DNA from 2 places in the Streptomyces sp. NPDC085946 genome. Region 2 is predicted to be linked to the other one. Evidence: predicted binding sites of a transcription regulator. Region 2 holds the regulator's gene; the other holds the start of a gene.
The links. The regulator HspR, encoded in region 2, represses chaperone genes until heat shock. The targets are predictions, from matches to a motif close to TTGAGNNNNNNNNNCTCAA.
Positions count from the first base shown of each region.

Region 1: lon (endopeptidase La) is a predicted target of HspR. The motif match lies at 5,983-6,001, and genes of this name have one in related genera.

Region 1 is NZ_JBITSF010000020.1:127,849-143,174, reverse strand. Features, by position in the region: gene ACIF8T_RS31355 (response regulator transcription factor) at 1-407, opposite strand, end outside; gene ACIF8T_RS31350 (spermidine synthase) at 543-1,220, opposite strand; gene ACIF8T_RS31345 (glycoside hydrolase family 3 protein) at 1,280-3,004, opposite strand; gene ACIF8T_RS31340 (MFS transporter) at 3,038-4,324, opposite strand; gene ACIF8T_RS31335 (TetR/AcrR family transcriptional regulator) at 4,503-5,186, shown strand; gene ACIF8T_RS31330 (GNAT family N-acetyltransferase) at 5,190-5,849, opposite strand; gene lon (endopeptidase La) at 6,024-8,450, shown strand; gene ACIF8T_RS31320 (MarR family winged helix-turn-helix transcriptional regulator) at 8,666-9,160, shown strand; gene ACIF8T_RS31315 (protein phosphatase 2C domain-containing protein) at 9,199-9,984, opposite strand; gene ACIF8T_RS31310 (nitrate- and nitrite sensing domain-containing protein) at 10,354-13,182, shown strand; gene ACIF8T_RS31305 (roadblock/LC7 domain-containing protein) at 13,179-13,682, shown strand; gene ACIF8T_RS31300 (DUF742 domain-containing protein) at 13,679-14,092, shown strand; gene ACIF8T_RS31295 (GTP-binding protein) at 14,073-14,720, shown strand; gene ACIF8T_RS31290 (styrene monooxygenase/indole monooxygenase family protein) at 14,754-15,326, shown strand, end outside.
Region 2 is NZ_JBITSF010000002.1:434,476-449,801, reverse strand. Features, by position in the region: gene ACIF8T_RS07665 (hypothetical protein) at 150-434, opposite strand; gene ACIF8T_RS07660 (pyridoxal phosphate-dependent aminotransferase) at 584-1,786, shown strand; gene ACIF8T_RS07655 (YbjN domain-containing protein) at 1,977-2,504, opposite strand; gene clpB (ATP-dependent chaperone ClpB) at 2,981-5,578, opposite strand; gene ACIF8T_RS07645 (pyridoxamine 5'-phosphate oxidase family protein) at 5,700-6,113, shown strand; gene ACIF8T_RS07640 (hypothetical protein) at 6,281-6,616, opposite strand; gene ACIF8T_RS07635 (helix-turn-helix transcriptional regulator) at 6,911-7,924, shown strand; gene ACIF8T_RS07630 (LuxR C-terminal-related transcriptional regulator) at 8,377-9,414, opposite strand; gene ACIF8T_RS07625 (sugar ABC transporter substrate-binding protein) at 9,624-10,730, opposite strand; gene ACIF8T_RS07620 (PA14 domain-containing protein) at 11,038-12,750, shown strand; gene ACIF8T_RS07615 (heat shock protein transcriptional repressor HspR) at 12,815-13,264, opposite strand; gene dnaJ (molecular chaperone DnaJ) at 13,269-14,441, opposite strand; gene grpE (nucleotide exchange factor GrpE) at 14,478-15,155, opposite strand; gene dnaK (molecular chaperone DnaK) at 15,152-15,326, opposite strand, start outside.

The DNA.
Region 1 (15,326 bases), on a different contig from region 2:
CGGCGCAGCAGCACGTGCACGCGGGCCGCCAACTCCCGCATGGAGAACGGCTTGGTCATGTAGTCGTCGGCGCCCACGCCGAGGCCGACCAGCATGTCCGTCTCGTCGTCGCGCGCGGTGAGCATCAGCACCGGCACCGGCCGCTGGGCCTGCACGCGCCGGCACACCTCCAGGCCGTCGAAGCCCGGCAGCATGATGTCGAGGATCAGCAGATCGGGCTGCCAGGCCTCCGCCGTGTCCACGGCGGCCGGACCGTCCCCGGCCGTTTGCACCAGGAATCCCTCGGCGCGCAGGCGGGTCGCGATGGCGTCCACGATCGTCGCGTCGTCCTCGACCACCAGGACCCGGCGCTGTGCGCCCGGGGTGGCCGTCGCCGTGCCGTTGTGGGAGGTGTGTGTCTGCTCCATCGCCCGCCCCTGAGGTGTGCTTTCCGGAACCAGTGGGGTGATTCCTTCTGACTGGCTGTGCCTGCGCGTGGTTGCGATTGACGCTTGAATGATCGGCGTCAGGGCAGCAGCGTACGGGGAGTCCGCTTGCCTTTGCTATCCAGGTCGGACGCCGAGATGCACGACGTCGGGAACGCCCCGGGCAACCGGGATCTCTTCGGTACGCACCTGTTGGAACCCGGCATTCCGCAAGGTTTCTTCGAATTCCGGAGACGGCTGCGCCGACCACACCGCCAGGACCCCGGAGGGCCTCAACACCCGTGCGCAGCCTGCGAGTCCGGCCGTCGAGTACAGTCCCGCGTTGTCGTCGGTGACGGTCCAGTCCGGCCCGTTGTCGATGTCCAGGCAGAGCGCGTCGTACGTGGCGCATGTCTCATTGACGTACGCCACCAGATCCGCTTCGACGATGTCGGTGCGCTCGTCGGCGAGGGCCCGCGCGGAGAGCGCGGACAGCGGGCCGTCGCGGTGCCAGTCGATGACGGCCCGCTCGCGCTCGACGACGGTGATCCGTCCCCAGCGGGGGTTCGCGGCGGCGTGTGCGAGCGAGAAGCCGACGCCGAGTCCGCCGACGAGCAGGGCCGGCGCCGCGCGGTCGTCCAGGGCGTCCAGGGCCGCGTCGACCAGCCGCCGCTCCGAGCGGCCGTCGGAGGTGTCCATCAGGAAGCAGCCGTTGGAGATGATCTGGAGGAGGTCGCCGTGCCGCCGCAGCACGAGCTCGCCGTGCGGGCCCTCGCGACGGTCCAGGACTTCGGGAGAGTCGTACGAGGTGGGCATCCGCTCATCCTGGCAGATCGGCCGGGGGCCCTCACGGCATTTACCGCCCGCGGCGCCGGTCAGACCTCCAGCCCGTGCCCGTACGGGAAGACGGGGTCCCCGGTGTCGTCCGGCACGTCCGGGCGGGACACCGCCACCGCCGCCATCGACCGGGGCAGCTCGAACGGCAGCCGCCCCTCGGCGCGCGCCCGGCCGAACGCCACGTCCAGCAGGGCCGCGTCGCTCGCCCCGTAGTCCGCCACCAGCGCGGCCGCCCGCTCGGCGATCTCGGGCAGCACGGCGGGCCGTTCCAGGTTGACGCACACCAGCGTCGGCACGGTGTCCAGCAGCCGCAGGATCTCCCCCAGTTCGTCCTGCGGGAAGGCCAGCGAGCCGGAGTGGAAGAAGGACTCGAAGGCGCCGGGCCGCCGCTCGTACGGCGTGCGCAGCCGCAGCACGGCGACGTCCGCCTCCGCCGGGTCGGCCACCACCTCGCCGTACTCCGCGGCCGTGCGGCCGTCCACGTTCTCCACGTACAGCCGCGGGCGCCCGCCGAGCGGCAGCAGGGAACGGTTGGTCAGGACGGTCAGCGAGCGGCGCTGGGCGGCGGCGCCGAGCGCGGTGAACTCGCCGGCGCCGACCGTCTCCTCGGCCGCGTCCGGGTCGACGTACCGGTGCTCGAAGAGCCCCAGCACGAACTTCTCGCGCAGCAGCCGCCGTACGGACGCGTCGATCCGCTCCTCGGTGATCCGGCCGGAGCGGACCAGTTCCACGATCACCTCGGGGCACTGCTCGCCGCCGAACTGGTCGACGCCCGCGTCCAGCGCCTTCGCGGCGCGCTCGGCGACGGTCAGGTGCTCCACGCCCCAGGCCCGCGCCACGTGCTGCTCCCCCATGATCGGCGCGTCGGTGAGCAGCCCCCAGTCGGTGCAGACGACGCCGGTGAAGCCGAGGCGCCCGCGCAGCAGGTCCGTCAGCACGCCCCGGTTGAAGCCGAAGCCGACCTCCTCCCAGTCGGTGCCCACCGGCTGGCCGTAGTACGGCATGATCTGCGCGCACCCGGCCGCGACGGCCGCCCGGAACGGCGTGAGGTGGTACTCCCGCATGCCGCCCGGGTAGACCTGCTCCTTGCCGTGCGGGAAGTGCGGGTCCTCGCCGTCCTTCTGCGGGCCGCCGCCGGGGAAGTGCTTGACCATCGCGGAGACGGAGCGCGGGCCGAGCCGGGGCCCCTGCAGGCCGCGCACGTACGCCCGGACTAGCTCGGCGCCGGCCTCGGCCGACGAGCCGAAGGTGCCGGACTGGCGGGACCAGCGCGGCTCGGTGGCGAGGTCGGCCTGCGGGTGCAGGGCGAGGCGGAAGCCGACCGCCAGGTACTCGCGGCGCACGGTGTCGGCGAACCGCTCCACCAGCTCCGCGTCCCCGATCGCGGCCAGCCCGAGCGGCTCCGGCCAGGCCGAGAAGGCACCGGCGTGGAAGGAGGCGCCCGGGTTGTCCGTGAAGGCGTGCCGCGGGTCGGTGGACAGGGTGACCGGGATGCCCAGCCGGGTGCCGGCGGCGCGCTCCTGCACCCGGTTCGCCCAGACGGCCAGTTCGCGGGCGCCGCCCTGGCCGAGCAGGTTGAAGTGGGTCAGCTGCCGCTCGCCGATCGCGTCGCCGGTGCCGTCGGCGAGGGAGCCGCCGGGGCCCATGGTCAGCATGCCGTGGAAGAGCTGGCCCGCCTTCTCCTCCACGGTCATGCGGGCGAGCAGGTCCTCGACGCGCTCGTCGACGGGGCGGTGCGGATCGCGGTACGCGGGGGTGGGCATCCGGGACTTCCTTCGAGGGGGGCCGGTGGGGGGTTACTTGACCGAACGGACGAACTGCACGGCGACCGCGCCGAGGACGGCGGCGATCGCCCCGAACAGGAACAGCGCGCCGTAGTTGCCGCCGCCGCCGAGGGCGAGCAGGGCCGGGGCGGCGATGGGGACGAGGGACTGGGGGAGGGCGTTGCCGATGTTCAGCACGCCCATGTCCTTGGCGGACTCCTCCGGGTCGGGGAGCACGGCGGCGGCCAGCGCCACGTCCACGGAGAGGTAGAGGCCCTCGCCGAAGCCGAAGACGGCCACGGCGGCGAGGTACGTCCCGAAGGACTGGGCGCCGGCGATCATCGCCAGGCTGACGGCGAGCACGAGCGAGGCCGCCAGCACGTACGGCTTGCGGCGGCCGGAGCGGTCGGAGAGCTGGCCGCCGAGGAGCGAGCCGGCGACGGTGGCGGCGACCATCACCAGGGTGCCGACGAGGACCTTGTCGGTGACCGCGGAGCCGGTGTAGCCGAGCCGGTCCATCAGGAAGTAGACCTGGTAGCTGGTCACGCAGGAGATGCCGGTGAAGACCAGGAAGCGGCCGGCGAAGTTCCACGCGAAGTCCGGGTGCCGGCGCGGGTCCACCCAGAAGCTGCGGGCGAACTCCCTGACGCCGTACGGCTCGAACGCGCCGGCCCGGGCCGGGCGGTCCTTCAGCACGGCGGCGAGCAGGGCGACGGCGGCGAAGCCGACGACGCCGGGCACCAGGAAGGCGAGCGCCATCGAGTCGGCGAACGCCTGGGCGAGCGCCGAGCCCGCGATCATCGACAGCGAGATGGTGAGGCCGACGATCCCGGAGACCCGGGCCTGCTGCCGCGGCGGGATCAGGTCGGGGATGCAGGCGGTCAGCGCGGCCAGGGCGGCGTTGACGCCGAGCTGGGCGACGGCCCAGCCGAGCACGAGGACCGGCACGCTGCCGCCGACGGCGACCACGGCCAGGCCGGCCAGTCCGGCGGTCATGCCGCCGATCAGCCAGGGGCGGCGGCGGCCGAAGCGGCTGGTGGTGCGGTCGGAGAGGGCTCCGAAGACCGGGTTGCCGAGCATCGCCAGCAGCGCGCCGACGGACAGCACCTGGCCGAGGGCGGCTCCCCGCTCGGCCTCCGGGACGAGCCGGCTCACCCGCAGGGCGAGGGTCACCATCACGGGGGTGAGGACGGCGAGGTAGGCGCCGAACTGGGCGAAGGCGAGGCAGAAGACCAGCTTGGCGGGGGCGTGGGGCGGGGTGGCGGGCCCGGGAGACGGAGCGGTCGTCTCGCCGAGCGGGGCGTCGTGGCTCAGGGCCATGGCGGCTCTCCCTGGGGACGGGGGCGGCTTCCTTGCCGCGCGGCCCGCTCAGGGAAACAGCAAAACCGAGTGAGTAGTAGGTTTTGGCGGCGTGGCTTGAATCACGCTGCACACGGCTTGAAATCCGGCCCTGTTTACTCGTGTAAGCCGCGTCCGGCCGTCGGCTAGGGTGACCGGCATGGAGCGCACGGAGAGCCGCGCAGCGGGCAGGGGTCCGGGCCGGAGCGCCGGCACGGGGTCCGGCCGGGGCACCTACGCCGTGGGCGAGGAGCGCCGCCTGCGCATCCTCGACGCCGCCGTCGAGCACTTCGCCCAGTGGGGCTTCCACGCCTCCTCCCTGGCCCGCATCGCCAAGGACGTCGGCATCACGCAGGGCGGTCTGCTGCACCACTTCCGCAGCAAGGAGGACCTGCTCGTCTCGGTGCTGGCCCGCACCGACGAGTTCGACCGGGAGCGCTTCTTCTCCCGGGAGTTCGACTCGGCCGCCGAGCTGTTCGCCACGCTCGTCGAACTGGCCGAGTACAACAGCCGGCGGCTGGGCCGCACCCGGATGTTCAACGTCCTGGCCGCCGAGGCGGGCGACGCCGGGCACCCCGCGCACGCGTACTTCCGCCACCGGTACGCCCAGGTGGTCGGGCACTGCTCCGCCACCCTGCGGCGGGCCGTCGAGAGCGGGGAGCTGAGGCCGGACACCGACGTGCTGGAGGTCGCCCAGGAACTGGCGGCGGTGATGGACGGCTTCCAGCTCCAGTGGGTGCTCGACCCGAAGGGCTTCGACCTGGTCGGCCGCTACCGGGCGTACACCGGCCGCCTGCTGCGGTCGATCGCGGCGGACGGGCCGGGGGCGCCGCGGGGCGGGTGAGGGTCAGCGGCCCCCGTCCGCCCCCGTGAACCGCGCGCTGGTCAGCGGCGCCACCGCCGTCCAGCCCAGCGACTCGTACAGCGCCCGGCCCGCCTCGGTGCCCGCCAGCACGCCCGTCTCCGCGCCCTGCCGGGCCGCCGCCCGCTGCAACGTGCGCATCACGGCGCTGCCGAGCCCGCGGCGGCGGTGCGCCGGGGAGGTCTCGACCTGGTCGGCGACGGCGGTGGCACCGGTCGGCGCGATCTGGCCGCGGGCGGCCCAGGAGCCGTCGGGCGCGGCCACCATCGCGCGGACGACACCGCCGCGCGACCAGGTGCGCAGCCGGTAGCCGCCGGGGAGCTCCGGCTCCTGTGCCGCGGGCGCCAGGGCGACGGTCATCAGGTGGCCGGGCTCGGGGTCGACCCGCCATCCCGGGCCGAGCCACCCGGCGACGGCCGCGGGCTCCCGGAACACCTTCAGCCACACCCCGGCGCCGGTCACCGCGCCCGCGACCTCGCGCACGGCCGCCTCGTCGGCCCGCTCGCCGACCGCGCCGAACACGTGCCGCGTGACGTGGCCGCCGAGGCCGACGTCGACGGTCCAGCCCCACGGCTCGACGACGGGCGGCGCCGCCCCGCGCGAGACGACCCACCCGTCCACCCAGGACCGCACGATCCCGTCCACCGGCACCCCCGTAATGCTCGCTTAGCAATGTCAGCTCTTACCGGAAGGACGGTATGTCACCGCTCGCCCGGCTCGGCACCCGTGATCGCTCACGGCGAACAGGGGTGAGGGAACATCCGAAGGCTCACGAGCATTGAGTCGGCATAACTCAACTTGACTGCCGAAGGGGAGATCATGGCTACTGAGTCCTCGGCCCACACACCGCTCACCCTGCCCGTGCTGCCGCTCGACGACGAGGTCGTCCTGCCCGGGATGGTGGTCCCGCTCGACCTGAGCGACTCCGAGGTGCGCGCGGCGGTGGAGGCCGCCCAGGCCGCCGCCACGTCACAGGCCGGCAAGCCCCGGGTCCTGCTGGTGCCGCGCATCGACGGCACGTACGCCGGCACCGGTGTGCTCGGCACGGTCGAGCAGGTCGGCAGGCTGGCCGACGGCGACCCGGGCGCGCTCGTCCGCGGCCGGAGCCGGGTCCGGATCGGCGCCGGGACCACCGGGCCCGGAGCGGCGCTGTGGGTGGAGGCCACCCAGGTCGGCGAGAGCGTGCCGGACCCGCTGCCGGGACACGTGGCCGAACTGGTCAAGGAGTACAAGGCGCTCGCCACCGCCTGGCTGCGCAAGCGCGGCGCCTGGCAGGTCGTGGACCGCGTCCAGGCCATCGACGACGTCTCCGCGCTCGCCGACAACTCCGGCTACTCGCCCTTCCTGACGACCGACCAGAAGGTGCAGCTCCTGGAGACCGCCGACCCGGTCGCCCGCCTGAAGCTCGCCACCCAGCAACTGCGCGACCACCTCGCCGAGCAGGACGTCGCCGAGTCCATCGCCAAGGACGTCCAGGAGGGCGTCGACAAGCAGCAGCGCGAGTTCCTGCTGCGCCGTCAGCTGGAGGCCGTCCGCAAGGAGCTGCGCGAGCTCAACGGCGAGAAGGAGGGCGAGGAGTCCGACGACTACCGCGCCCGCGTGGAGGCCGCCGACCTGCCCGAGAAGGTCCGCGAGGCCGCGCTCAAGGAGGTCGACAAGCTGGAGCGCGCCTCCGACCAGTCGCCCGAGGGCTCCTGGATCCGCACCTGGCTCGACACGGTCCTGGAGATGCCGTGGAACGAGCGGACCGAGGACGCGTACGACATCCAGGGCGCCAGGGCCGTCCTCGACGCCGAGCACGCGGGCCTGGACGACGTGAAGGAGCGCATCACCGAGTACCTCGCGGTGCGCAAGCGGCGCGCCGAGCGGGGCCTCGGTGTCGTGGGCGGGCGGCGCGGCGGCGCGGTGCTCGCGCTGGTCGGCCCGCCCGGCGTCGGCAAGACCTCGCTCGGCGAGTCCGTCGCCCACGCCATGGGCCGCACGTTCGTCCGCGTCGCCCTCGGCGGCGTCCGCGACGAGGCCGAGATCCGCGGCCACCGCCGCACCTACGTCGGCGCGCTGCCCGGCCGGATCGTCCGGGCGATCAAGGAGGCCGGGTCGATGAACCCGGTCGTGCTGCTCGACGAGATCGACAAGGTGGGCTCGGACTTCCGCGGCGACCCGGCCGCGGCCCTGCTGGAGGTCCTGGACCCCGCGCAGAACCACACCTTCCGCGACCACTACCTGGAGGTCGAGCTCGACCTGTCGGACGTGGTCTTCCTCGCCACCGCCAACGTCCTGGAGGCGATCCCGGAGGCCCTGGCCGACCGCATGGAGATCGTCCGCCTCGACGGCTACACCGAGGACGAGAAGATCGTCATCGCCCGGGACCACCTGCTGCCGCGCCAACTGGAGCGGGCCGGCCTGGACAAGGACGAGGTGACCGTCGAGGAGGGCGCGCTGCGCCGGCTCGCCGGGGAGTACACGCGCGAGGCGGGCGTGCGCACCCTGGAGCGGTCCATAGCGCGGCTGCTGCGCAAGGTCGCGGCCCGGCACGAACTGGGCGAGCGGGAGCTGCCGTTCACCGTCACGGCGGACGACCTGCGCGACCTGATCGGCCGGCCGCGCCACGTGCCCGAGTCCGCGCAGGACCCGGCCGAGCGGCGGACGTCGGTGCCGGGCGTCGCCACCGGCCTCGCGGTCACGGGCGCGGGCGGTGACGTGCTGTACGTCGAGGCGTCGCTGGCCGACCCGGAGACGGGCGCGGCGGGCCTGACCCTGACCGGCCAGCTGGGCGACGTGATGAAGGAGTCCGCGCAGATCGCGCTGAGCTTCCTGCGCTCGCACGGCGCCGAGCTCGAACTGCCGGTCGGCGACCTGAAGGACCGGGGCGTGCACATCCACTTCCCGGCGGGCGCGGTCCCCAAGGACGGCCCGAGCGCCGGCATCACCATGACGACCGCGCTGGCCTCGCTGCTCTCCGGCCGCCTGGTCCGCACGGACGTGGCGATGACCGGCGAGGTCTCGCTGACCGGGCGGGTGCTGCCGATCGGCGGGGTCAAGCAGAAGCTGCTCGCCGCGCACCGGGCGGGGGTCACCACCGTGATCATCCCCAAGCGCAACGAGCCCGACCTGGACGACGTCCCGGCCGAGGTGCTGGACAAGCTCGACGTCCACGCCGTCACCGACGTCCGCCAGGTCCTGGAGCTGGCCCTCGCGCCGGCCACCAGCGGTGCGGCGGCCGAGGAGGTCCCGGTGGCGGCGTGACGGACGCCGCCGGACCAGGAGGCCCGGGCTCCCGCGCGGGGGCCCGGGCCTCCGCCGCGCCCGGACCCGGAGGGCAGCCGGTCGTGAGCATGCCACTAAGGTCCTGGTCGTCCGGCTGCCGCCGGTGCACGCCTGCGAAATACTGGCGGAGCTGCGGCGACGGCGGCGACGGGCGGGAGGCTTCCCCGCCCCGGAAGACCGAGGCAGGGGCTGACGTGCACGAAGAGGGAAACGGCGCGAACCGCGAGGACGGGCCCGGCGGGTCCGGGAGCGCTGTGGACGAGCCCGCCTTCCTCGCACTGGAGCGCGAGCTGACCGTCCTGCTCCGGCGCGCCCGCGCCAACCAGGGCGAGATGGCCCGCGAGGTCCACCCCGACCTGGAGTCCTCCGCGTACGGCCTCCTCGTGCGGCTGGACGAGCACGGCCCGCAGCGGGCCACCGAGCTCGCCGCCTACATCGGCGTCGGCAAGGCCACGATGTCCCGCCAGCTGCGCGCCCTGCACGAACTCGGCCTCGTGGTCCGCGAGCCCGACCCCGCCGACGGGCGCGCCTGGCTGGTCGCCCTCACCCCGGAGGGCCACGAGCGCGTGCGCCGGGTCCGCGAGGCCCGCCGCGCCCGCTACGCCCGCCGCCTCGCCGACTGGGACTCCCGCGAGGTCACCGAGCTGGCCCGGCTGCTGCACCAGCTCAACCGGGGCATGGAGAAGTAGCGGCCGTCCGCTCCTCCGGCTCGGCGCCCCGCCCTGCCTCACAGCCGCACGTACACCGCCGTCGCGTCGTCGTGCCGCTTGCCCCGTCCCAGGTACGCCCGGTCCCCGTCCGCCCGTTCCAGCGCCCGGACCCGCTCCACCAGGGCCTCCGGGCCCTCCTTGCGCAGGAGCGTGCAGCAGTCGGTCCAGTCGCCCTCGCGGAACGTCTCCACCCAGCGCGCGGCCCCGTCCGTCAGCGCGGCCAGGGCGCGGACCCGCGCGCGCGGCAGGGTCCCCGTCACCGCCCGGCGGGCGACCGCCGGATCCGCGGCGGCGGTGAAGAAGCCGCCCTCCTTGTTGCGGACCGTGGTGTCCACCAGCGCGTCCGTGGCCAGGGCGGCGCGGGGCAGGCGCGCCAGGCGGTCGTCCAGGACGGGCGTGACCGCGCCGTCGGGGGACTCGATCAGCAGGGCCGAGTCCGACAGGACCAGGTACTCCACCGCGGCCGGTGACCAGCGCGCCAGCACCACCGTTGCCTGCGGCGTCCGAGGGTGAGAAAGGTCACAGGTCGCCGCATGGGCCGAGGCGGTACGGGCGAGGGCGCGGGACAGGGCCTCGTCCAGCGGAACATCCGGGAGTGAAACGGTCAGTTCGGTCAGCGCCCCGCCGAGCCGGGCGGTGAACCAGGGGACGGAATGCAGACACCCGGTCGGTCCTCGCGGCGGCGTCACGCCGTCCAGCACCACGAGCGAACCGCCCTGTCCCGAAGCGGGTACTCCGACGCTCGCGAAGTCCTCGTTGGGGCGGTCCGGACCACCGGGCTCCGAAACAAGTTCCGTGCGCATCCGGCCAGTCTGCACGAGCCCTTCACATGGTGCGCGAAAGACCGGCATCGGTTCCCGAACCGGCGCAGTCCCGCAGGTCAGACGCCTGTTTTGGGAGGGAATGCTGGGGTCCGGGCGCGCGTGGTGGCGAATACTGCCACCGGGCCGCCGTCGGAGTCCAACCGGCGTGCCGGGCAAGACCGCTGCACGCGCCAGGGGAACTTGCCCGTCAACTCCCCTCCGATGTTCACTCCTTCAGGTGGCGGGTCAGGTGATGCGCGGCCACTGCCCACCGGCACTGGGAGGGTCGGGAACAGTACCCGGAGTACGCGCCAGTTGACGGAGCGTCACCCGGGCCCATGGGTACACGAGTCAGGAATGCGAGCACCGGTGCAGAAGACGCGGCCTCGTCGCACAGGCAAGCAGACGGCCCCCGCGGGAGGTGCCGAACAGACGCCCACCACCGGCAAGGGCCGCCCGACCCACGTACGCAACCGGCTCATCGTCGCGGTCGCCGTGGTGGCCGCGGCCATCGCCGGCGCCGGGACCCCCTCGGTCCTCGACGCCTCCCGGCAACTGCACGACACGCAGCAGCTGGTGACGCTGGCCGAGCAGACCCAGGACGCCCTCACCCTGGCCCACTCCCTCGCCGACGAGCGGGACGAGGTCACCTCCTACCTCGCGGCCGGCCGCGCCAAGGCCAAGGCGCCCTCCGAGCAGCGCAGCGCCCGCGTCGACCGGCAGGTCGAGGAGCTGCGCGCCGACACCGACACGCCCGCCTCGCTGCGCTCCGACCTCGACGGCATCGCCGCCGTGCGGCGCGCCGCGCTCACCGGCAAGAGCAGCCCGCTCGAAGCGCACCAGGCGTACTCCGCCGCCATCACCGACCTGCACCGGCTCGCCGAGCGGCTCGCCGAACGGACCCCGCCCCGCGCGGCCTCCGGCGCCCACCCCCTCGCCGAGCTGGACACCGCCGTCCAGCAGGCCGCCGCCGCCCGCGGCCTGCTCCTCGCGGCCCTCAGCGTGCCGCGCGGCACCCAGACCGTCATCGACCCGGTCACCGGCCTGCCCACCACGGCCGCCACCTCCTCGGACGCCGACACCGAGACGCGCGACGCCCTGACCGCCGCCGCCCAGCAGGCCCGGCTGCGCTCCGACGCGGCCCTCGCCGACTTCCGCGACACCGCGCCCCGGACGGCCCGGACCAGCTACGACTCCACGGTCACCGGCCCCGAGGCCGACGCCGCCGAGAAGTACCTCGCCCGCCTGACCGACCAGCCGGCCCTCGCCGACGCCGAACTCGGCACCGACGCCGGGAAGCTGGAGGCCGCCCTCTCCGCCCGCGTCGACCTGATGCGCGGCGTGGAGTCCGCCCTCTACGACAAGCGCACCAAGGACCTGGAGGCGCTGCGCGACGAGGACGTCACCGCGCTGGAGATCCGCGTCGCGGTCCTCGGCGCCCTGATGCTGCTCGCCGTCGGCGTCGCCACGGGCATGGCCCGCAGTCTCACCCGCCCGCTCTCCGTGCTGCGCCGCGGCTCGGCCCGGCTCGCCGGGGCGGAGAACCCGGCCGCCGAGGAACCCGTCACCTTCACCGGCCGCAACGACGAGTTCGCCCAGGTCGTCCGCTCGGTCAACGCCCTGCACGCGCACGCCGTCGCCCTCGCCGAGCGGGTCACCACCCTGGAGTCCGACCGCAAGCACCTGGTCGGCCAGCGCCAGAAGATGGCCGACGCCCGCGAGGAACTGCGCGCCGAACTGACCGAGGCCGCCACCCAAATGGAGCGGCTGCGCACCGCCATCGGCGGCACCTTCGTCAACCTGGCGCTGCGCACCCTCGGCCTGGTGGAGCGGCAGCTGTCCGTCATCGAGGGCCTGGAGGAGCGCGAGCAGGACCCCGACCGCCTCGCCACCCTCTTCAAGCTGGACCACTTCGCCACGGTCATGCGCCGGCACAGCGAGAACCTGCTGGTCCTCGCCGGCACCGAGCACGTCCAGCACACCGCCCACCCCGTGCCGCTCGTCGACGTCGTCCGGGCCGCGGTCAGCGAGATCGAGCGCTACGAGCGGGTGCGCATCGCCGCGCTGCCGCCGCACGCGCACATCGCCGGGTTCGCCGCGGACGACCTCAGCCACCTGCTGGCCGAACTCCTGGAGAACGCCACCTCGTTCTCCCCGCCCGACCTGCCCGTCGAGGTCTCCGGCTGGCTGCTGGAGAACGGCGAGGTGATGCTCTCCGTCCAGGACGAGGGCATCGGGATGGCCGGCGACCGCATGGAGCGCCTCAACGCCCGGCTCGCCGACTTCGACCCCGAGTCCCCCTACGACCAGGAGGGCGAGGACGGCCTGGGCCTCGGCCTGTACGTGGTGGCCCGCCTGGCCCACCGGCACGGCGTGCGCGTCCAGCTGCGCGAGCAGAAGCAGGGCGGCGTGGCCGCCGTCGTGGTCCTGCCCAGGACGCTGCTGGCCGCCGCCCCGACGGCGGCGGTGCCGGCCGCCGGCCCGGTCTCCGGCACCACCCAGACCTTCTCGCTGCCGGGCGCGGACGCGGAGGCCAATTCCAACGTCCTGCACGGCCGCCCGAAGGACACGGACCCGCTGGTGGCCCTGGCGGAGAAGGCGGTCCGGGAGAACGCCGCGGAGCGGTCCGCGCCGGACACCCCGGCCGAGACCACCATGGAGCTGCTGATCCCGGCCCAGCAGCAGGACGACCCGCGGCCGGCCGCCGCCGGCGAGCCGGCCCCGCAGGAGCCCTCCGCACCCGGCGACGAGACCCCTGCCGGCGGCGCGGGCGGGAACGGCTCCACCGAAGCCGAAGCCGCAGCCGACGCCGTCGCCCGGACCGAGGCCGCGGCCGACGCCGGGGCCGAAGCCGCCGCCCGGACCGACGCCGACGCCGGCGCCCGGACCGAGACCGAGACGGAGCACACGCGCACCCCGGACGGCCCCGACGAGGGGGAACTCGTCACCGACAAGGGCCTCCCCAAGCGCACCCCCAAGATCACCGCACCCGCACAGGCCCCCCGCCAGCGCTCCGGCTCCGTCGACGCCGACGCCCTCCGCCGCCGCCTGGGCGGCTTCCGCCAGGGGGCCCAGGCGGGCTACCGCGACGTGGAGGCGGAGATCGCCGAGAAGACCGGCGGACACAAGTCGCCGTACGCAGGAACCGCAGAATCCGACCAAGCCACGGGGGGCACAGTCGAGGAGGCAAGCAGTTGACCGCGCCCAGTACCTTCGGACTGAGCAGTGAGGCCCGCAATCTGCACTGGCTGCTGACCAACCTCGTCGAGGAGGTGCCCGGCATCCTCTCCGTCGCGGTGGTCTCCTCCGACGGACTGCTGCTGCTGTCCTCCGACGCCGACCGCGTCGAGGAGGCCCGGCAGACCCGTGCGGTGACGCGCACCGGCCCGCGCGGCTCCGCCGCCGACCTCGCCACCATCGTCTCCGGCATCGGCAGCCTCACCGTCGGCGCCGCCAAGCTGATGGACTTCGGCGGGGTCAAGCACACGATGGTCGCCATGGACGAGGGCAGCCTGTTCGTGATGTCGATCAGCGACGGCTCGCTGCTCGGCGTGCACGGCTCCGCGGACTGCGACATGAGCGTGGTGGCGTACCACATGGCGCTCTTCGTCGGCCGTGCCGGACACGTCCTGACCCCCGAACTCCGCAGCGAGCTACGGAAGTCCCTCGAGGCCGAGTCGACAGGGAGCACCCGATGAGCAGCATCTCGAAGAAACACCAGCTCCCGGTCCGCGGCGGCGACCGCAAGCCCGCCCGGGTCCGCCCCTACTCGCTCACCGGCGGGCGCACCCGCTTCGGCCACGTCCTGCTCGTCGAGACGTTCGTGGCCGCCCTGGAGGCCCCGCAGGAGCGCAAGGAACTGACGAACGGCTCGCTGCGCTCGGTCATGCCGGAGATGCGGGCCATCGTCGAACTGTGCCGCCGTATGCGTACGGTGGCCGAGATCGCCGCGCTGCTGAAGATGCCGCTCGGTGTGGTCCGCGTGCTCCTGAGCGACCTCGCGGACCAGGGAAAGATCCGTGTGTACGGAACGGGAACCGGCCACGGCACGGGCCGCCCGGACCGGGCTCTGCTGGAAAGGGTGCTGAGTGGACTCCGTCGTCTCTGACGCCGCTCACGGCGTCGCTGGTTCCTCCTCGTTCGTCGAGCCCGACGAGACCCTCCGGTCCTGGCAGACGGACACCACCCGCGCCCCGATCGCGACGAAGATAGTGGTGGCGGGCGGGTTCGGCGTCGGCAAGACCACGCTGGTCGGCTCCGTCTCGGAGATCACGCCCCTGCAGACCGAGGCGCTGATGACCGAGGCGAGCGAGGAGCACGACGACCTCACCGCCACGCCGGACAAGACGACCACCACGGTGGCCATGGACTTCGGCCGCATCACGCTCGACGACGACCTGGTGCTCTACCTGTTCGGCACGCCGGGCCAGCAGCGGTTCTGGTTCATGTGGGACGACCTGGTGCGCGGCGCGATCGGCGCCGTGGTCATGGCCGACACCCGCCGCCTGAAGGACTGCTTCCCGGCACTGGACTACTTCGAGAGCTGCGGACTGCCGTACGTCGTCGCGGTCAACCACTTCGACGGAAGCGAGCTGTTCGAACCGGAGGACGTGCGGGAGGCCCTCACCATCCCGGCGCACATACCTGTCATGATCATGGATGCGCGGCGCCGGATCTCGGTCATCGAGACCCTCCTGGCCCTCGTGGCCCACGCGCTCGAGGAAACCCCCGAGTAGGCCAAGTCGTAGTCCCTCTAGGAGCCACCCCGCATGCGGAAGATACTCGTCGTCGGAGCCGGCCAGTCCGGTCTCCAGCTCGCCCTCGGCCTCCAGTCGAACGGGTACGAGGTCACCCTGATGTCCAACCGGACGGCGGACGAGATCCGCACCGGCCGGGTCATGTCGACGCAGTGCATGTTCCACACGGCACTCCAGCACGAGCGCGATCTCCAGCTGAACTTCTGGGAGTCCCAGGCCCCGAAGATCGAAGGACTCGGCGTCTCGGTCGCCGCCCCCGGCTCCTGGGCCGAGGGCCCCGCGGCCCGTGCCATCGACTGGCTGGGCAGGCTCGACGGCCACGCCCAGTCGATCGACCAGCGGGTGAAGATGGCCGGCTGGATGGAGACCTTCGCGCAGCGCGGCGGGCAGCTCGTCATCCACGGCGCGGCCGTCGGCGACCTCGACTACTTCTCCCGCACCTACGACCTGGTGCTGGTCTCGGCGGGCAAGGGCGAGCTGGTGCAGATGTTCGGCCGCGACCCCGAGCGCTCCCCGTACAGCGAGCCGCAGCGCGCCCTGGCCGTGTCGTACGTGCACGGCCTCGGCCCGCGCCCCGAGCACCCG
Region 2 (15,326 bases):
CCACCGCGGCGTGCGCCGCCCGGGCCGTGGTGTGCGCCGGGGCGCCGAGCGGCAGGTCGCGCGCGGGAACACGGGAGAGCGGGGCCCGCCCCAGGTGCGGGCCCCGCTCGGGTGGGCGCGGCTTCCGCGCGCAGGCACGCTGCCCCGTGTCAGCTGCCTCCGCCGCATCCGCCGCCGCCACCTCCGCAGGACGACCCGCCTCCGCAGGACGAGCCGCCGCCGGAGTGGCCCCCGCCGTCCCCCGACGAGGAGCCGCAGGACGAGCCGACGGCGCCGCCGGCCCACCAGCTGCCGTCACCGCTGTCGCGCCGGCCCGACGACGCCGACGCCCGGCCGCGCACCGGCCGGACGCGGCTGCTCCGCCTGCGGGCGAGCGACACCAGCGCCGCGACGAACAGCACGGCGATCACTGCCAGGATGATGCCGATGACCATGGCGTCACCCTCCTTCCGTTCCGCCGGGGAGTCCCCGGTCGTTCCCCCGAAGCGGTCCCCCGTCGGACGCCTCGCTCTTGCGTGACCGGGAGATGCCCTGCGCCGCCAACGCCCAAAGCAGAGTTGAGGAACTCCAGAGCTTTGGCAGGATGGCCGCCATGACCTCCAGCGCGCGCCCCCTCCTCAACCGCCGGCTCGCCGAGTTCGGGACGACGGTCTTCGCCGAGATGTCCGCCCTCGCCCTGCGCACCGGCGCCATCAACCTGGGCCAGGGCTTCCCCGACACGGACGGCCCCGAGGAGATCAGGGAGGCCGCCGTCCGGGCCCTGCGCGACGGACGCGGCAACCAGTACCCGCCGGGGCCGGGCGTCCCCGAGCTGCGCACCGCCGTCGCCGCGCACCAGCTGCGCCGCTACGGCCTGTCGTTCGACCCCGACACCGAGGTCCTGGTCACCGCCGGCGCCACCGAGGCCATCGCCGCCGCCCTGCTCGCCCTGGTGGAGCCGGGCGACGAGGTGATCGCCCTGGAGCCGTACTACGACTCGTACGCGGCCTGCATCGCGATGGCGGGCGGCAGGCGCGTGCCGGTCACCCTGCGCCCGCACACCGAGGGCCCCGCCCGCTTCCGCCTGGACCTCGACGAGCTGCGCGACGCCGTCACCGACCGCACCCGGCTGCTGCTGGTCAACACCCCGCACAACCCGACGGGCACCGTCCTGTCCCGCGCGGAGCTGGCCGCGATCGCGGAGCTGGCCGTGGAGCGGGACCTGCTGGTGGTGACCGACGAGGTGTACGAGCACCTGGTCTTCGACGACGCCGGGCACCTGCCGCTGGCGTCGTTCCCGGGCATGCGCGAGCGCACGGTGACGATCGGCTCGGCGGGCAAGTCGTTCTCGTTCACGGGCTGGAAGGTCGGCTGGGTGACGGCGGCCCCCGCCCTGGTCACGGCGGTCCGCTCGGCGAAGCAGTACCTGACGTACGTCGCGTCGGGGCCCTTCCAGTACGCGGTCGCCGAGGCGCTGGCGCTGCCCGAGGCGTACTTCGAGGACTTCCGCGCGGACATGCGGGCCAAGCGGGACCTGCTGGCGGCCGGCCTGGAGGAGGCGGGCTTCACGGTGTTCCGCCCGGCCGGCACCTACTTCGTCACCACCGACATCCGCCCCCTGGGCGCGACGGACGGCATCGCCTTCTGCCGCTCCCTGCCGGAGCGCGCCGGCGTCGTCGCCATCCCCAACGCGGTCTTCTACGACCACCGCGAGGAGGGCGCCCCGTTCGTCCGCTTCGCCTTCTGCAAGCAGCGGGGCGTGCTGGAGGAGGCCGTGCGGCGGCTGAAGGGCCTCGGGGCCGCCTAGCCAGGGTCGCGGGCGGGCCGCCCGCAGGCCGTGGACGGAGCGTCGCCCCCGCGGAGCGACGCCGCGCGCGGGAGAGCCCGGCCCCGGTACGCGGCCGTGATGGCCGGTGCCCGGGCCGGGCTCTCCCTCGCGTGCGGCGCGTACCCGGTGGTACGCGGCGGCACGCCGCTGTCGTGGGGGCGTCCGCGCCCTACTCGTCGTCCTCGGGCTTGTCCGCCTCGTTGATCTCCTGCTCCAGGCCGAGCTGCTCGACGAGCCACTTGTCGAACTCGATGGCGGCCCGCACCCAGCTGACCGTCGAGGAGACGAAGTGCTCCAGGCTCACGCCCATGCCGATCAGCATCTGGGCCTCGCCGATGAGGCGGACCGTGCCGTCGTCGTGGGTGTGGGTGTACACCTTCGGCCACAGGGTGCGCCGGTTCCAGTCGTCGACGGACTCCAGCAGCTGCGGCTTCTCGTCGATCTGGTGCGGCCGGTCGTAGAACGTGCGAACGGAGAAGACCTGCTGGTCGGCCTCGCCGCGGAACATGAAGTAGGTGCGGAACTGCTCCCACGGCGCCGCGAGGTCACCCTCTTCGTCGACGACGTACTTGAGCTCCATCTGGTCGAGGAGCTGCTTCACGAGGTCCTGATCCGGGACGACGGGGCCCGCCGGTCCTTGGGGCTGCGGCTCGGGCTGGCCCCCGAAGTTCGGAATCGAGGACGGGTCGATGCTCACCGTGTTTTTCCCTTCGTACGGATCCCGCCATCCTCCCCCATGCGGGGAGGGGGGTGGCAAGCCCCGACAGGCCCTGTCAGCCCTCGGCTGACATGATCTGGCCGGTCGGCGCAGGGCCGGTGGGCGGGACGGGGGACACGGGGGCGGGACCGCCGTCCGGCACGGCGCTCCCCGGACCACCCGCTCGGCGGAGGACCGCGGGACGCGCCGGGCGGCGGAGGCACCGGTCTGCGGCGCAGTCCGGCCGCCGGACGGGGCGCGCGGCGCGCGGTCCGGTCCCGGCCGGACGCGCACCGCGCCGCCGGGTCGCGCGGGTCGCGCGGGCCGCGGGCGGGGACGGTTCCGCGGCCGGCGGGCGGCCGTCCCGACGGGCCGGCGCCCGGGGCGCGGGACGCGCTCCCGGGCGCCGATCTCTGTCCGGATCCGAACACCGGGGACGCCGTCCGGCGCCGCCCCCGGTGCTGGGGACGGACCGGTCAGAGGGTCTTGCCGGTCGCCGCGCCCACGATCAGCTCGTCCCCGAAGCGGTCCACGCGGACCGTGTCGCCGTCGCGGACCTCGCCGGAGAGGATCTCCTTGGCGAGGCGGTCGCCGATCGCGGACTGCACCAGGCGGCGCAGCGGGCGGGCGCCGTACGCCGGGTCCAGGCCCTCCTCCGCGAGCCAGGCCAGCGCCTCGGGCGTGACGTCCAGGGCGAGGCGCCGCTCGGCGAGCCGCTTGGCCAGGCGGTCGATCTGGAGCTTCGCGATGCGCTCCAGCTCGGGCTTGGTCAGCGCGGAGAAGACCACCAGGTCGTCGAGGCGGTTGAGGAACTCCGGCTTGAAGGAGGCCCGGACCACCTCCAGGACCTGCTCCTTCTTCTGCTCCTCGGTGGTCAGCGGGTCCATCAGGAAGTGGCTGCCCAGGTTCGAGGTGAGCACCAGGATGGTGTTGCGGAAGTCGACCGTGCGGCCCTGGCCGTCGGTGAGCCGGCCGTCGTCCAGCACCTGGAGCAGGATGTCGAAGACCTCCGGGTGGGCCTTCTCCACCTCGTCCAGCAGGACCACGGAGTACGGGCGGCGGCGCACGGCCTCGGTGAGCTGGCCGCCCTCCTCGTAGCCGACGTACCCGGGCGGGGCGCCGACCAGCCGGGCCACGCTGTGCTTCTCGCTGTACTCCGACATGTCGATGCGGACCATCGCCCGCTCGTCGTCGAAGAGGAAGTCGGCGAGGGCCTTGGCCAGTTCCGTCTTGCCGACGCCGGTCGGCCCGAGGAAGAGGAACGAGCCGGTGGGGCGGTCGGGGTCGGAGATGCCCGCGCGGGACCGGCGTACGGCGTCGGAGACCGCCCGCACCGCCTCGGCCTGGCCGATCAGGCGCTTGCCGATCTCGTCCTCCATGCGCAGCAGTTTCTGCGTCTCGCCCTCCAGCAGGCGGCCGGCCGGGATGCCGGTCCAGGAGGCGACGACGTCCGCGATGTCGTCGGGGCCGACCTCCTCCTTGACCATGGTGTCCCTGGCGACCTCCTCCTCGGCCTCGGAGGCGGCCTCCAGCTCCTTCTCCAGGGCCGGGATCTCGCCGTACAGCAGCTTGGAGGCGGAGTCGAAGTCGCCGTCGCGCTGGGCGCGTTCGGCCTGGCCGCGCAGCTCGTCGAGCTTCTCCTTCAGCTCGCCGACCCGGTTGAGGGACTGCTTCTCCTTCTCCCAGCGGGCGGTCAGGCCGCGCAGTTCCTCCTCGCGGTCGGCGAGGTCGCGGCGCAGCTTCTCCAGGCGCTCGCGGGAGGCCTGGTCGGTCTCCCGGCTCAGGGCCAGCTCCTCCATCTTCAGCCGGTCCACGGAGCGCTGGAGCTCGTCGATCTCCACCGGGGAGGAGTCGATCTCCATGCGGAGCCGGGAGGCCGACTCGTCGACCAGGTCGATGGCCTTGTCGGGCAGGAAGCGGGAGGTGATGTAACGGTCGGAGAGGGTGGCCGCCGCCACCAGCGCCGAGTCCGCGATCTGCACCTTGTGGTGGGCCTCGTAGCGGCCCTTGAGGCCGCGCAGGATGGCGATGGTGTCCTCGACGGACGGCTCGCCGACGAAGACCTGCTGGAAGCGGCGCTCCAGCGCCGGGTCCTTCTCGATCCGCTCGCGGTACTCGTCGAGGGTCGTCGCGCCGATCATGCGCAGTTCGCCGCGGGCCAGCATCGGCTTGAGCATGTTGCCCGCGTCCATGGCGGAGTCGCCGCCGGCGCCCGCGCCGACGACGGTGTGCAGCTCGTCGATGAAGGTGACGATCTGCCCGTCGGAGTCCCTGATCTCCGCGAGGACGGTCTTCAGGCGCTCCTCGAACTCGCCGCGGTACTTCGCCCCGGCGACCATCGCGCCGATGTCGAGCGCGACCAGCCGCTTGTTCCTCAGGGACTCGGGCACGTCGCCCTTGACGATCCGCTGGGCGAGCCCCTCCACGACGGCGGTCTTGCCGACGCCGGGCTCGCCGATGAGGACCGGGTTGTTCTTCGTGCGGCGGGACAGCACCTGCACCACGCGCCGGATCTCCTGGTCCCGTCCGATGACGGGGTCCAGCTTGCCCTCGCGGGCGGCGGCGGTGAAGTCGGTCCCGAACTTCTCCAGGGCCTTGTACTGGCCCTCCGGGTCGGCGGTGGTCACCCGGCGTCCTCCCCTGGCCTTGCGGAAGGCCTCCAGCAGCTTCCTGGCGTCGGCCCCCTGCGCGGTGAGCACCTCGCCGGCCGCGCCGCCCTTCGCGGCGACGCCGATGAGCAGGTGCTCGGTGGACAGGTACTCGTCGCCGAGGTCCTTGGCGCGGGCCTGCGCGTCGGCGACGACGGCGAGCATCTCGCGGTTGGGCTGCGGGGGCGCGACGGTGGAGCCGGTCACGCTGGGCAGCCCGGCGAGGATGCGCTCGGCGCCGGAGCGTACGGCGGCCAGGTCGGCCTCGACCGCGGCGAGCAGGTCGGTGATGTTCTCGTTGTCCTGCCCCTGGAGCAGAGCGAGCAGCAGGTGGGCCGGGGTCAGGTCGGGGTGACCCTCGGTCACGGCCCGGTTGCTGGCCGCGTTGATCGCGTCCCGGCTCCGGTTGGTCAGCTCGGCGTCCACGTTCCCTGTCTCCTCCTTGCGTCAGCCGTCATCCGCACTGACTTGAGCAACGTACACAAAGTTGAGTCTATTCCACTCAAGGCGTGGCACGGGAGACGTACGGCGGCTAAGTTCCGGACTCATGGCCACGTACCCCCAGGACCCGGGCGCACCCGACGCGCCGTACCTCACCTTCTGGCAGGAGCGGCACCTGTGCACGCTCACGACCCCCCGCCCGGACGGCACCCCGCACGTGGTGCCGGTCGGGGTGACCTACGACCCCGGGGCGCGGCTGGCCCGGGTGATCGCGAACAGGGCGAGCAGGAAGGTGCGCAACGTCGCCGCCGCCGGACCGCAGGGCGCGCCGGTCGCCGTCTGCCAGGTGGACGGGCGGCGCTGGGCGACGCTGGAGGGGCGGGCGTTCGTGCGCGCGGAGCCGGAGCGGGTCGCGGAGGCGGAGCGGCGGTACGCGGAGCGCTACGGGAGGCAGCCGTCGCCGAACCCGGCGCGGGTGGTGATCGAGATCGAGCTGACCGGGGCGATGGGCCGGGGGTGAGCGCGCCGGGGGGTCCGCGCCGCGGGACGGCCGTTTCCGGCCGGTGACGGCCGGCCGCGTACCGGGAGGTGTCCCCGCAAACTGCAGCGGCGTCACCGTGTTCAGGTCACGGTGACGCCGCTGCGGGGGGAAGCACCTGAGCGATCTTTTACGACGGGGGAATCGCGTCAGGCACTGCGGGGGGTGGCCGAGATGGTCCGTGGCACAGGGGAGCCGGTCTCCACCTGCTGGTGGTCCCGCTGGTCCAGGTTCACAAAGATCATTCCGTACCGGATGGCGCACCGCACCGGCTGCGGCGCCCCCCGAGGCCGCCGCAGACACCGGTAGGCCCGCACGTCTCCGTCCTCGTCCCGCGTGACGACGACCGGTTCTCCGAACACGGTCACCATCAGCGAGTCACCGCTGTGGGGGATGGCGGTGACGAGGTCGATGAAGTGCCAGCCGGAGCGGTAGGCGGTGGCCATCTCCCGGCGGAACGAGCGGTCGTCAGGTGGCGTGGTCATATCAGTCCCAGACGCTGTCGTCCGTACGGGTCGGGAACTCGACACTCGCGACAGCCGCAGTCCCCGACACCTGAGCACCACCCGCCAGGTGAGCGTCACTCTTCGCGCCGGAGAGGCCAGCCAGGGTTCCGAAGGCCACAACGGCGGAGAAGGTGGCGACAAGCACCGAGCGAAGCATTGTCTTACGCATAGTCGGCTTCGTCCTCACTTGAAGGTCCCCTCTTCCCCCGTCGAGTAAGACGATGGCTCATTCGGGCACGTCATGGCCACACAATCGGTGCATCATGTTCCTGCATGTTCAGGACCCTGGGGGGTGGAGATTTGGCAACAAACGGGACAGAAGAGACACATCCCCATGCGGTGACCGAGCTCTGCGAGGAGGGGGCGCGTCTCTACACGAATGCCCTGCGGACGGGACGCATCGCACGGGCGGACGTGGACTCCGCTCCCTGCCTCATGGAATTCGCCCTCCTCCACCCCGATCCGGACGACGCCGGCTGGCTGCGGCCCGTCCCGCCGTCGGTCGCGCTGGCGCAACGACTGCACCCCATAGAGCGGGAGATCACCGAGCGCCGGCAGCTGTCCATCGCGCTCGCCGACGTCTTCGAGCCATTCATGGCCCTCAGCGCCCAGGACGCCGCGCCCACCCACTCGATCACGGTGCTGGAGGGCCTGGACCGCATCAACGCGGCCCTGGACCTCGCCACCGCCCAGTGCCAGACCGAGATGCTCACCGTCCAGCCCAGCGGCCGCCGCCGCCCCGAGCTGAGGATCGTCGAGGGCCTGGAGCGCGACCGGCCCCTGATCGAGCGCGGCGTGCGCCTGCGGACCCTCTACCAGCACACCGCCCGCTACAGCCCCGAGCGACTGGCCTACGTGGACCAGATAGCCGACGGCAAGGTGGAGATCCGCACCATCGACGAGCTGGTCGAACGGCTCGTCATCTGCGACGAGACGGTCGCCTTCATCCCCATCCGCGAGGACCGGCAGGTCGCCCTGGAGCTGCGGCACACCGGTCTGGTCCGCTACCTCATCAAGGTGTTCGAGTTCATGTGGAACCGCGCGGTCCCGCTGAGCGCCAACGCGCCGTACGGCACCGCCCCGGACGGCATCACCGACGTCCAGCACTCGATCGCCAAGCTCCTCGTGGAGGGCTACGTGGACGAGGCGATCGCCCGCCGGCTGGGCATGAACGTCCGCACCTGCCGGGCCCACATAGCCAAGCTGGCGAGCGCGCTGGGCAGCGGCAGCCGGGCCCAGCTCGGCTTCCTCATCGCACAGTCGGGGATCCTGGACGAGAAGCGCTGACGACCGGGAGGCGCCCTGCCCGGTCGACGCCGGGCTGCTGCACCCCGCGGCCGGCGACCCGGCCCGGCCGGAACCCGGCCCGCCGGCCATCCGGGTGCTCAGCGGCAGGGAGCGGATCGACCGGGCCGTCACCGAGGCCAGGGCCGGCACCACCGGCGCACTCCTCGCCGTCCAGCCGCACTCCGGCCGCCCCGGCGCGGCGGCCGAGCACCGCATCGAGGCCCTGCGGCGCGAACGGGCACTGCTCGACCGGGGCGGCCGCGCGCGCCCCGAGGCCCCCGGACCGTCCCGCGACGGCACCACCGCCCGGCAGCACGCCATGGCCGCTCTCCTGGTCGAGGGGCGCACCGGCGCCGTGGTCGCCGGCCGGCCCGGGGCGGACGTGCGCGCCGCCCGGGTGCACACCGCCGAGCTCGCCGCGGTCGCGGGGAGCCGGGCGCGGCCCGGCTGTCTCATCGCACGCTCGGGGATCCCTGGCCGGGAACGCCGAGGGAGGCCGCGGAGCGGGGCGGGCCGTCCAGTCCGGCCTGCGCGATGCGGACGCCGAGCTGGGTGCGGCTGGCCGCGCCGAGGGTCTCCGACAGCCGGGCGATGTGCGCCCGGCAGGTGCGCACGCTGATGCCCAGCCGCTCGGCGATGACCGCGTCCTGGTGGCCCTCCGCCAGCAGGGCGGCGATCGACTGCTCGCGGTGGGAGATGCCCTCGATCCCGGTGTCCGGCAGCGGCGCCGTCAGCGGGATCGCCAGGCGCCACAGGCGCTCGAAGACGGTGACCAGGTAGGCGACCAGCGCGGGGTGGCGCAGTTCCAGCGCCATGGTGCGGTCGGCGTTGGCGGGGATGAAGGCCACCGTGCGGTCGAAGAGGATGAGCCGGTCGATGACCTCGTCCAGTGTCCGCGCCTCCACCGCGTCGCCCATCAGCTCCAGATAGGTCAGCAGGCCCTGGCCGTGCCGGGCGACGTGCGTGTACAGGTCGCGCATCCGCACCCCGCGCCCGCGCAGCGCCAGCGCCCGGTGCAGGCCCTCGGAGAGCTCGTGCTCGCGGCGGATGCCGCCGGGCTGGACGGTGAGCACCTCGGTGGTGCACGCCTCCGTCGCCTCGTCCATCGCGGCCTGGATGCGCGCGAGTCCGTCCAGCACCCGGATCGCCGAGCCCTCCGCCGCCGGGCGGACGGGCCGCACCTGGCGGCCCAGGCCGGCGTACCGCTCGACGGCCGCCACCGCCGAGCCCACCCGCCGCTGGCTCGCGCTGACCTCGTCGTACATCCCGCGCAGCAGCCGGGTCATGACCTCCTGCGGGGAGGTCGGCACCAGCCAGTCCATGTCGTCGGGGTCGGGGTGCAGCAGGGCGAGGTCCAGCAGGCAGGGCACCGGTTCGGCGTCCCGGCGCGACACGCGGCCGCGCCGTACGGCCCGGGAATACACGCGATCCCCGGCCTCGCACAGTCGGTCAGCACCATGTGGATGCCCGTCCGTCCCGTGCCCGGCCATCGCCCATCCCACCCCCGGTTGCGGCGTCCTTTCGCAGCGCAACTATGCGCGGACGGGGCGTGCTGTGCAACACGGCTCCGAAGGCCGTGACCGCCGGAAACCACCGGTATGGGCCGGTATCCGACCGCCTCCGGCCCCCGCCCTGCGACAAAGAGCCGAATCCCGCCGGACGGCCCCGGCCCCGCGGGCGGGGCCGGCGGCGGGGCGGACTACTGCAGGCCGATCGCCGCGCACGCGGCCTTGTACTTGGCGGTGCAGATGTCGGACAGCTTGTAGATGCCGTCGGCGATGACGGTGTCCTCGATGTTGTCCCGCGTCAGGGCGACGACGGGCACGAGCTGCGCGGGGATGTCCTTGTGGGTGGGGCTGTCGACCCGGTCCCGGGTGAGCGCGTCGAACTGGATGTCCCGGCCCTGGACCTTCGCCACGGCCATCTCCGCGGCGCTCTCGGCCTCTTCCGGGTAGGACTTGTACACGCTCATGTACTGCTCGCCGCTCACGATCCGCTGCACGCCGTCCAGTTCGGCGTCCTGGCCGGTGACGGGCGGCAGGTCGGTCACGCCCGCGGCCTTGAGGGCCTTGATGACGCCGCCGGCCATGCCGTCGTTGGCGGAGTAGACGCCGGCGATGTTGTCCGCGCCGAGGACGCTGATCGCCTCGGCCATGTTGGCCTGGGCGTTCTCCGGCTTCCAGTCCTTGGTGTCGTAGGACTTGGCGATGGCCACCTTGCCGTTGAGCTCGGAGAGCGCACCGGCCTTGAACTGCTTGGCGTTCGGGTCGGTGGGCGAGCCGTTCATCATGACGACCTTGGCGGAGGCGGTGGCGTTGTCGCCGAGCGCCTCCAGCAGCGTGCGGCCCTGCACCTCGCCGACCAGCTCGTTGTCGAAGGAGATGTACGCGTCGATCGGGCCCTCGGCCAGCCGGTCGTAGGCGATGACCGGGATGCCGGCGGCCTTGGCCTTCTTCACGCCGTCCGCGATGGCGTGCGCGTCGACGGCGTCCAGCAGGATCACGTCGACCCGGTCGTCGATCATCTCCTGGAGCTGGGCGGCCTGCTTGGCCGCGTCCGCCTCGGCGTTGGCGTACGCCACCCGGCCCTTGTTGCCGGTGAGGGACTCCACCTTCGTCTTGATGATGGGGTAGTCGAAGTTCTCGTACCGGGTGTTGGCCTTCTCCGGCAGCAGCAGCCCCACCGTGATGTCGTTGCCCTTGGTCGGGCTCGCGTCGTCGCTGCTCCCGGTCGCGTTGAGCACGCCGCAGCCGGCGAGCATGACGGACATCGTGGTGGCGGCCACGGATATGGCGATACGACGCATGCGAGGGCTCACTTCAGGTGCGTTTTCGGACGTGGGCACAGCATTGCGGCCCATGTGTCTGAAAAGACAACGCGGATGCGGTCCCCGGCGTCAAGCGGAACCACTTAACGAGATGACAACACCACGCTGCGCAGCGCCGGTGAAGCTGCAGCGGAATCGCCTCCAAACTCCCTTCACGGACCTTTCACCCCGGGGAAACCGTGCGAGGCCGGTGCGGGGGCGAACACTCGTACAACCACGGCCAATCGTCGCGAGTCGTGATCACGACGGCTCTCCCCCCGCCGTCCCGATCCGACCAGAGGACCGAATGATCCCAGCCAGACGCGCGACGGCCGCGGCAGCGGCCGCCGTCGTGCTCGCCACCGCGGCCGGCCTGCTCACCGCGGCGGCCCCCGCCTCCGCCGCCGACTGCGTCTCCCCCGTCTACAAGCGGCAGTTCTTCGCGAACACCACCTTCTCGGGCACGCCCAAGAAGACCGACTGCGACAGCGCCGTCGACCAGAACTGGGGCACCGGCGCCCCCGCTTCGGGCCTGCCGGCCGATCGCTTCGGCGTCCGCTGGACCGTGACGCGCGACTTCGGCTCCGGCGGCCCCTTCTCCCTGACCGCCTCCGCGCAGGACGGCGTCCGCGTCTACGTGGACGGCACGCTCCGCATCGACCTGTGGAAGAACGTCTCGTCGACCGTGTCGAAGACGGTCGACCTGACGCTCTCCCGGGGCCCGCACAGCCTGCGCGTCGACTACGCGAACATGACCGGCACGGCGAACGTCGCGTTCGCCTACGCCCCCCGCACCTCGGCGAGCGTCGACACGGTCGCGCCCCTCGTCCCGACGGGCACGGCGGTGTCGTACGACGCGGCCACCGGCAGGGCGAAGTCGGCCTGGTCGAAGAACAAGGAGATGGACCTCGCCGGTTACCGGGTCTACCGGCGGCCGAAGGGCGGCTCCTACGGCAGCACGCCGCTCGCGACGACCACCGCCACGTCGTACACCGACGCCACGCTGCCGCAGACGGGCGCGACGTACTACTACGCGGTCCGGGCGTTCGACAGGGCGGGCAACGTCTCCGGCAGGAGCGCCGAGAGGGCCGTCACGACGGCCGACCGGACCGCGCCGGCCGTACCGTCCGGGCTGAGCACCGCCTCCGAGCAGGACGGCCTGCGGGTCGCCTGGAGCGCGGTCGCCGACGCGGTGTCGTACCGCGTGTACCGGGCGGCGAGCGCGGACGGGACGTACGCCCCCGTGGGGACCGCCGCCGGCCGGACCTCCCACCTCGACACCTCGGTCGCCGAGGGCGCCACCGCGTACTACCGGGTGACGGCCGTCGACGCGGCCGGCAACGAGTCCGCGCGCTCCGCCGCCGCCGTCGGCAAGCGGCGCGACCTGACCCCGCCGCCCGCCATCACGGGCGTCACGGCCACACCGACCGAGTACGGCTTCCACGTCGCCTGGGACCCCAACCCGGCCCCGGACCTGGCGCGTTACGTCGTCCGCCGCGGCGAGCTCATCGGGGACGAGGAGGAGCGGATGTGCTCCCTCTACCCCGGCTACCACCTGTCGGCCGGCACCACCTCGTACGCGTACACCACGCTCCCCGACGGCGAGGAGTCCTGCTTCGTCGTCGACGCCGTCGACACCGCGGGGAACTCCGCCTTCCAGTGGACCGGCGAGGCGCAGATCGTGACCGCCGTGGAACTCGACACGACCCCCGCCGTCGCGACTCCCGAGGGCTCCCCGCTCACCCTGGAGGCCACCGGGGCCGAGGGCGACGAGGGCAACCGGCTCGCCTGGCACGGGCTCCCCGAGGACGCCCCCGAGGCGGCGGGCGGCTACCGCCTCCACCGCTGGAACCCGGAGACCGGGGCGTACGAGCGGATCGCCGACGTCCCGGCCGGCACCGCCGGCCACGTCGACACCGGCGCGCGGCGCGGCACCGCCTCGTACTACTGGGTGACCGCTGTGGCCGCGGACGGCACGCAGTCCGCCCCGGCCGGCGCCTGGGCCGTCACCGCCCCGTAGGGAGACGCGGAAGGGCCCGGACGCATGACGTCCGGGCCCTTCACGGGAGTCGCCGTGCGGCGCCTCAGTCGGACTGCTGCCGCTTCGGCCGCCACACCACCAGGGCACTGGTCTGCTGGACCTCCTGGTACGGGACCAGGTCGCGGCGGTAGGAGGCGTGCACCGCCGCCTCGCGCTGGCGCATCGCCGCCGCGGCGCCCTCCAGGGCGTCCTGGAGCTCCGCCACGCGGGACTGGAGCGCGGCGACCTGGTTCTCCAGTTCGATGATGCGCTTGATGCCCGCCAGGTTGATGCCCTCGTCCTGCGACAACTGCTGCACCTGCCGGAGCAGTTCGATGTCGCGGGCCGAGTAGCGCCGGCCGCGGCCGGCCGTGCGGTCCGGGGAGACCAGGCCCAGGCGGTCGTACTGGCGCAGGGTCTGCGGGTGCAGACCGGAGAGCTGGGCCGCCACCGAGATGACGTAGACCGGGGTGTCCTCGGTCAGTTCATACGGGTTGCGTCGACGGCCGTCCATCTCATCAAGCTCCCTTCGCGGCCTGGAACAGCTCCGCCCGCGGGTCCTCGCCCGCGGTCGCCTCGCGGTACGCCTCGAGTGCGTCACGAGCCTTCCCCGACAGGTCCTGGGGAACACTCACCTCCACGGTGACCAGGAGGTCGCCGCGGGTGCCGTCCTTGCGGACCGCGCCCTTGCCCCGGGCGCGCATGGTGCGGCCGTTGGGCGTGCCCGGCGGCAGCTTCAGCGTGACGGGCGGACCGCCCAGCGTCGGGACGCGGACCTCGCCGCCGAGGGCCGCCTCGGGGTACGTGACGGGCACGGTGACGGTGAGGTTGTCGCCCTTGCGGCCGAAGACGGGGTGCTCCTTGACGTGGACCACCACGTACAGGTCGCCCGCCGGGCCGCCCCGCTCGCCCGGCGCGCCCTTGCCGCGCAGCCGGATCCGCTGGCCGTCGCTGACGCCCGCGGGGATGCGCACCTGCATCGTCCGCGAGGACTTGGCCCGGCCGCTGCCCTTGCAGACGTCGCAGGGGTTCTCGGCGATCAGGCCGCGGCCCTTGCAGTCGGGGCAGGGGTCGGTGAGGGAGAAGCCGCCGCCGGAGCCGCGCGCCACCTGCCCGGTGCCGACGCAGGTCGGGCACACGCGCGGCGTGCCGTTGCTGTCGCCGGTGCCCGAGCACGCCTTGCACGGCTGCTGGCTGGACATCCGCAGCGGGACCGTCGCGCCCTCGATCGCCTCGGTGAAGCTCAAGGTGACCTCGGACTCGATGTCCTGGCCGCGCCGCGGCTGGGTGCGCGTGGTGCCCGCGCCCCCGCGGTTGAACAGGCCCCCGAAGACGTCACCGAGTCCGCCGCCGAAGCCCCCGGCTCCGCCGGCGGCCTGGCCGCCGAACAGGTCGCCCAGGTCGAAGTTGAACGAGCCGCCGCCCGCGCCGGGCCCCGGGCGGAAACCGCCGTTGCCGAAGAGGGCGCGCGCCTCGTCGTACTCCTTGCGCTTCTTGGGGTCGCCGAGGACGTCGTTCGCCTCGGAGATCTCCTTGAACCGCTCCTCCGCCCTGGTGTTGCCCTTGTTGGCGTCCGGGTGGAACTCGCGGGCGAGCTTCCGGTACGCCTTCTTGATCTCGGCCTCGGTGGCGTCCTTGGGGACGCCGAGGACCTTGTAGTAGTCCTTCTCGATGAAGTCCTTGGTGCTCATCCCCGACGTCCCTCCTCTCCTGCGCGTGTCGTGACGTCAGCCCTCCTCCGGGCCACCGTTCTCCTTGTCGTCGGCCTTCTCCGCACCCTCCGCGTCCTCGGCCTTGACCGTCTGCGCGCCCGGCTGCGGCTCGGCGACCGCCACCCGCGCGGGGCGGATGGTGCGCTCGCCGATCCGGTACCCGGGCTGCAGGATCGCCACGCACGTCGTCTCCGTGACGTCCGGCGCGTAGCTGTGCATCAGGGCCTCGTGGATCGTCGGGTCGAAGGGCTCGCCCTCCTTGCCGAACTGCTGCAGGCCCATCTTCGCGACGGTCGTCTCCAGCGACTCGGCGACGGACTTGAAGCCGCCGACGAGCTCGCCGTGCTCCCGCGCGCGGCCGATGTCGTCGAGCACGGGCAGGAGCTCGGTCAGCAGGTTCGCCACGGCGACCTCCTTGACCGCGACCCGGTCGCGCTCGACGCGGCGGCGGTAGTTCTGGAACTCGGCCTGGAGCCGCTGGAGGTCCGCGGTGCGCTCGGTGAGCGCGCTGCGGGCCTGGTCCAGCTGGGCCACCAGGGCCGCGTTCTGGCCCGTGTCCCCGGCCGGGGCCGCCTCCTCCTCCTGCGAGGGGGTGGAGGCGGCCTGCGGCTCGGCGTCGTCGGAGGTGGCGCCGGAGGGGACGTCGGGCTGCTGCGGCTGCTGCTCGTCGAAGCCCGGGGTCTCCTCCGTCACGCGGCACCGTCCTTGCGCTCGTCGTCGACGATCTCGGCGTCGACCACGTCGTCGTCGGCCTTGGCCTCACCGGCACCGGCGGAGGCACCGCCGGCGGCCTGGGCGCCCTGGGCGTCGGCGTACATCGCCTGGCCGAGCTTCTGCGAGACGGCCGCGACCTTCTCCGTGGCG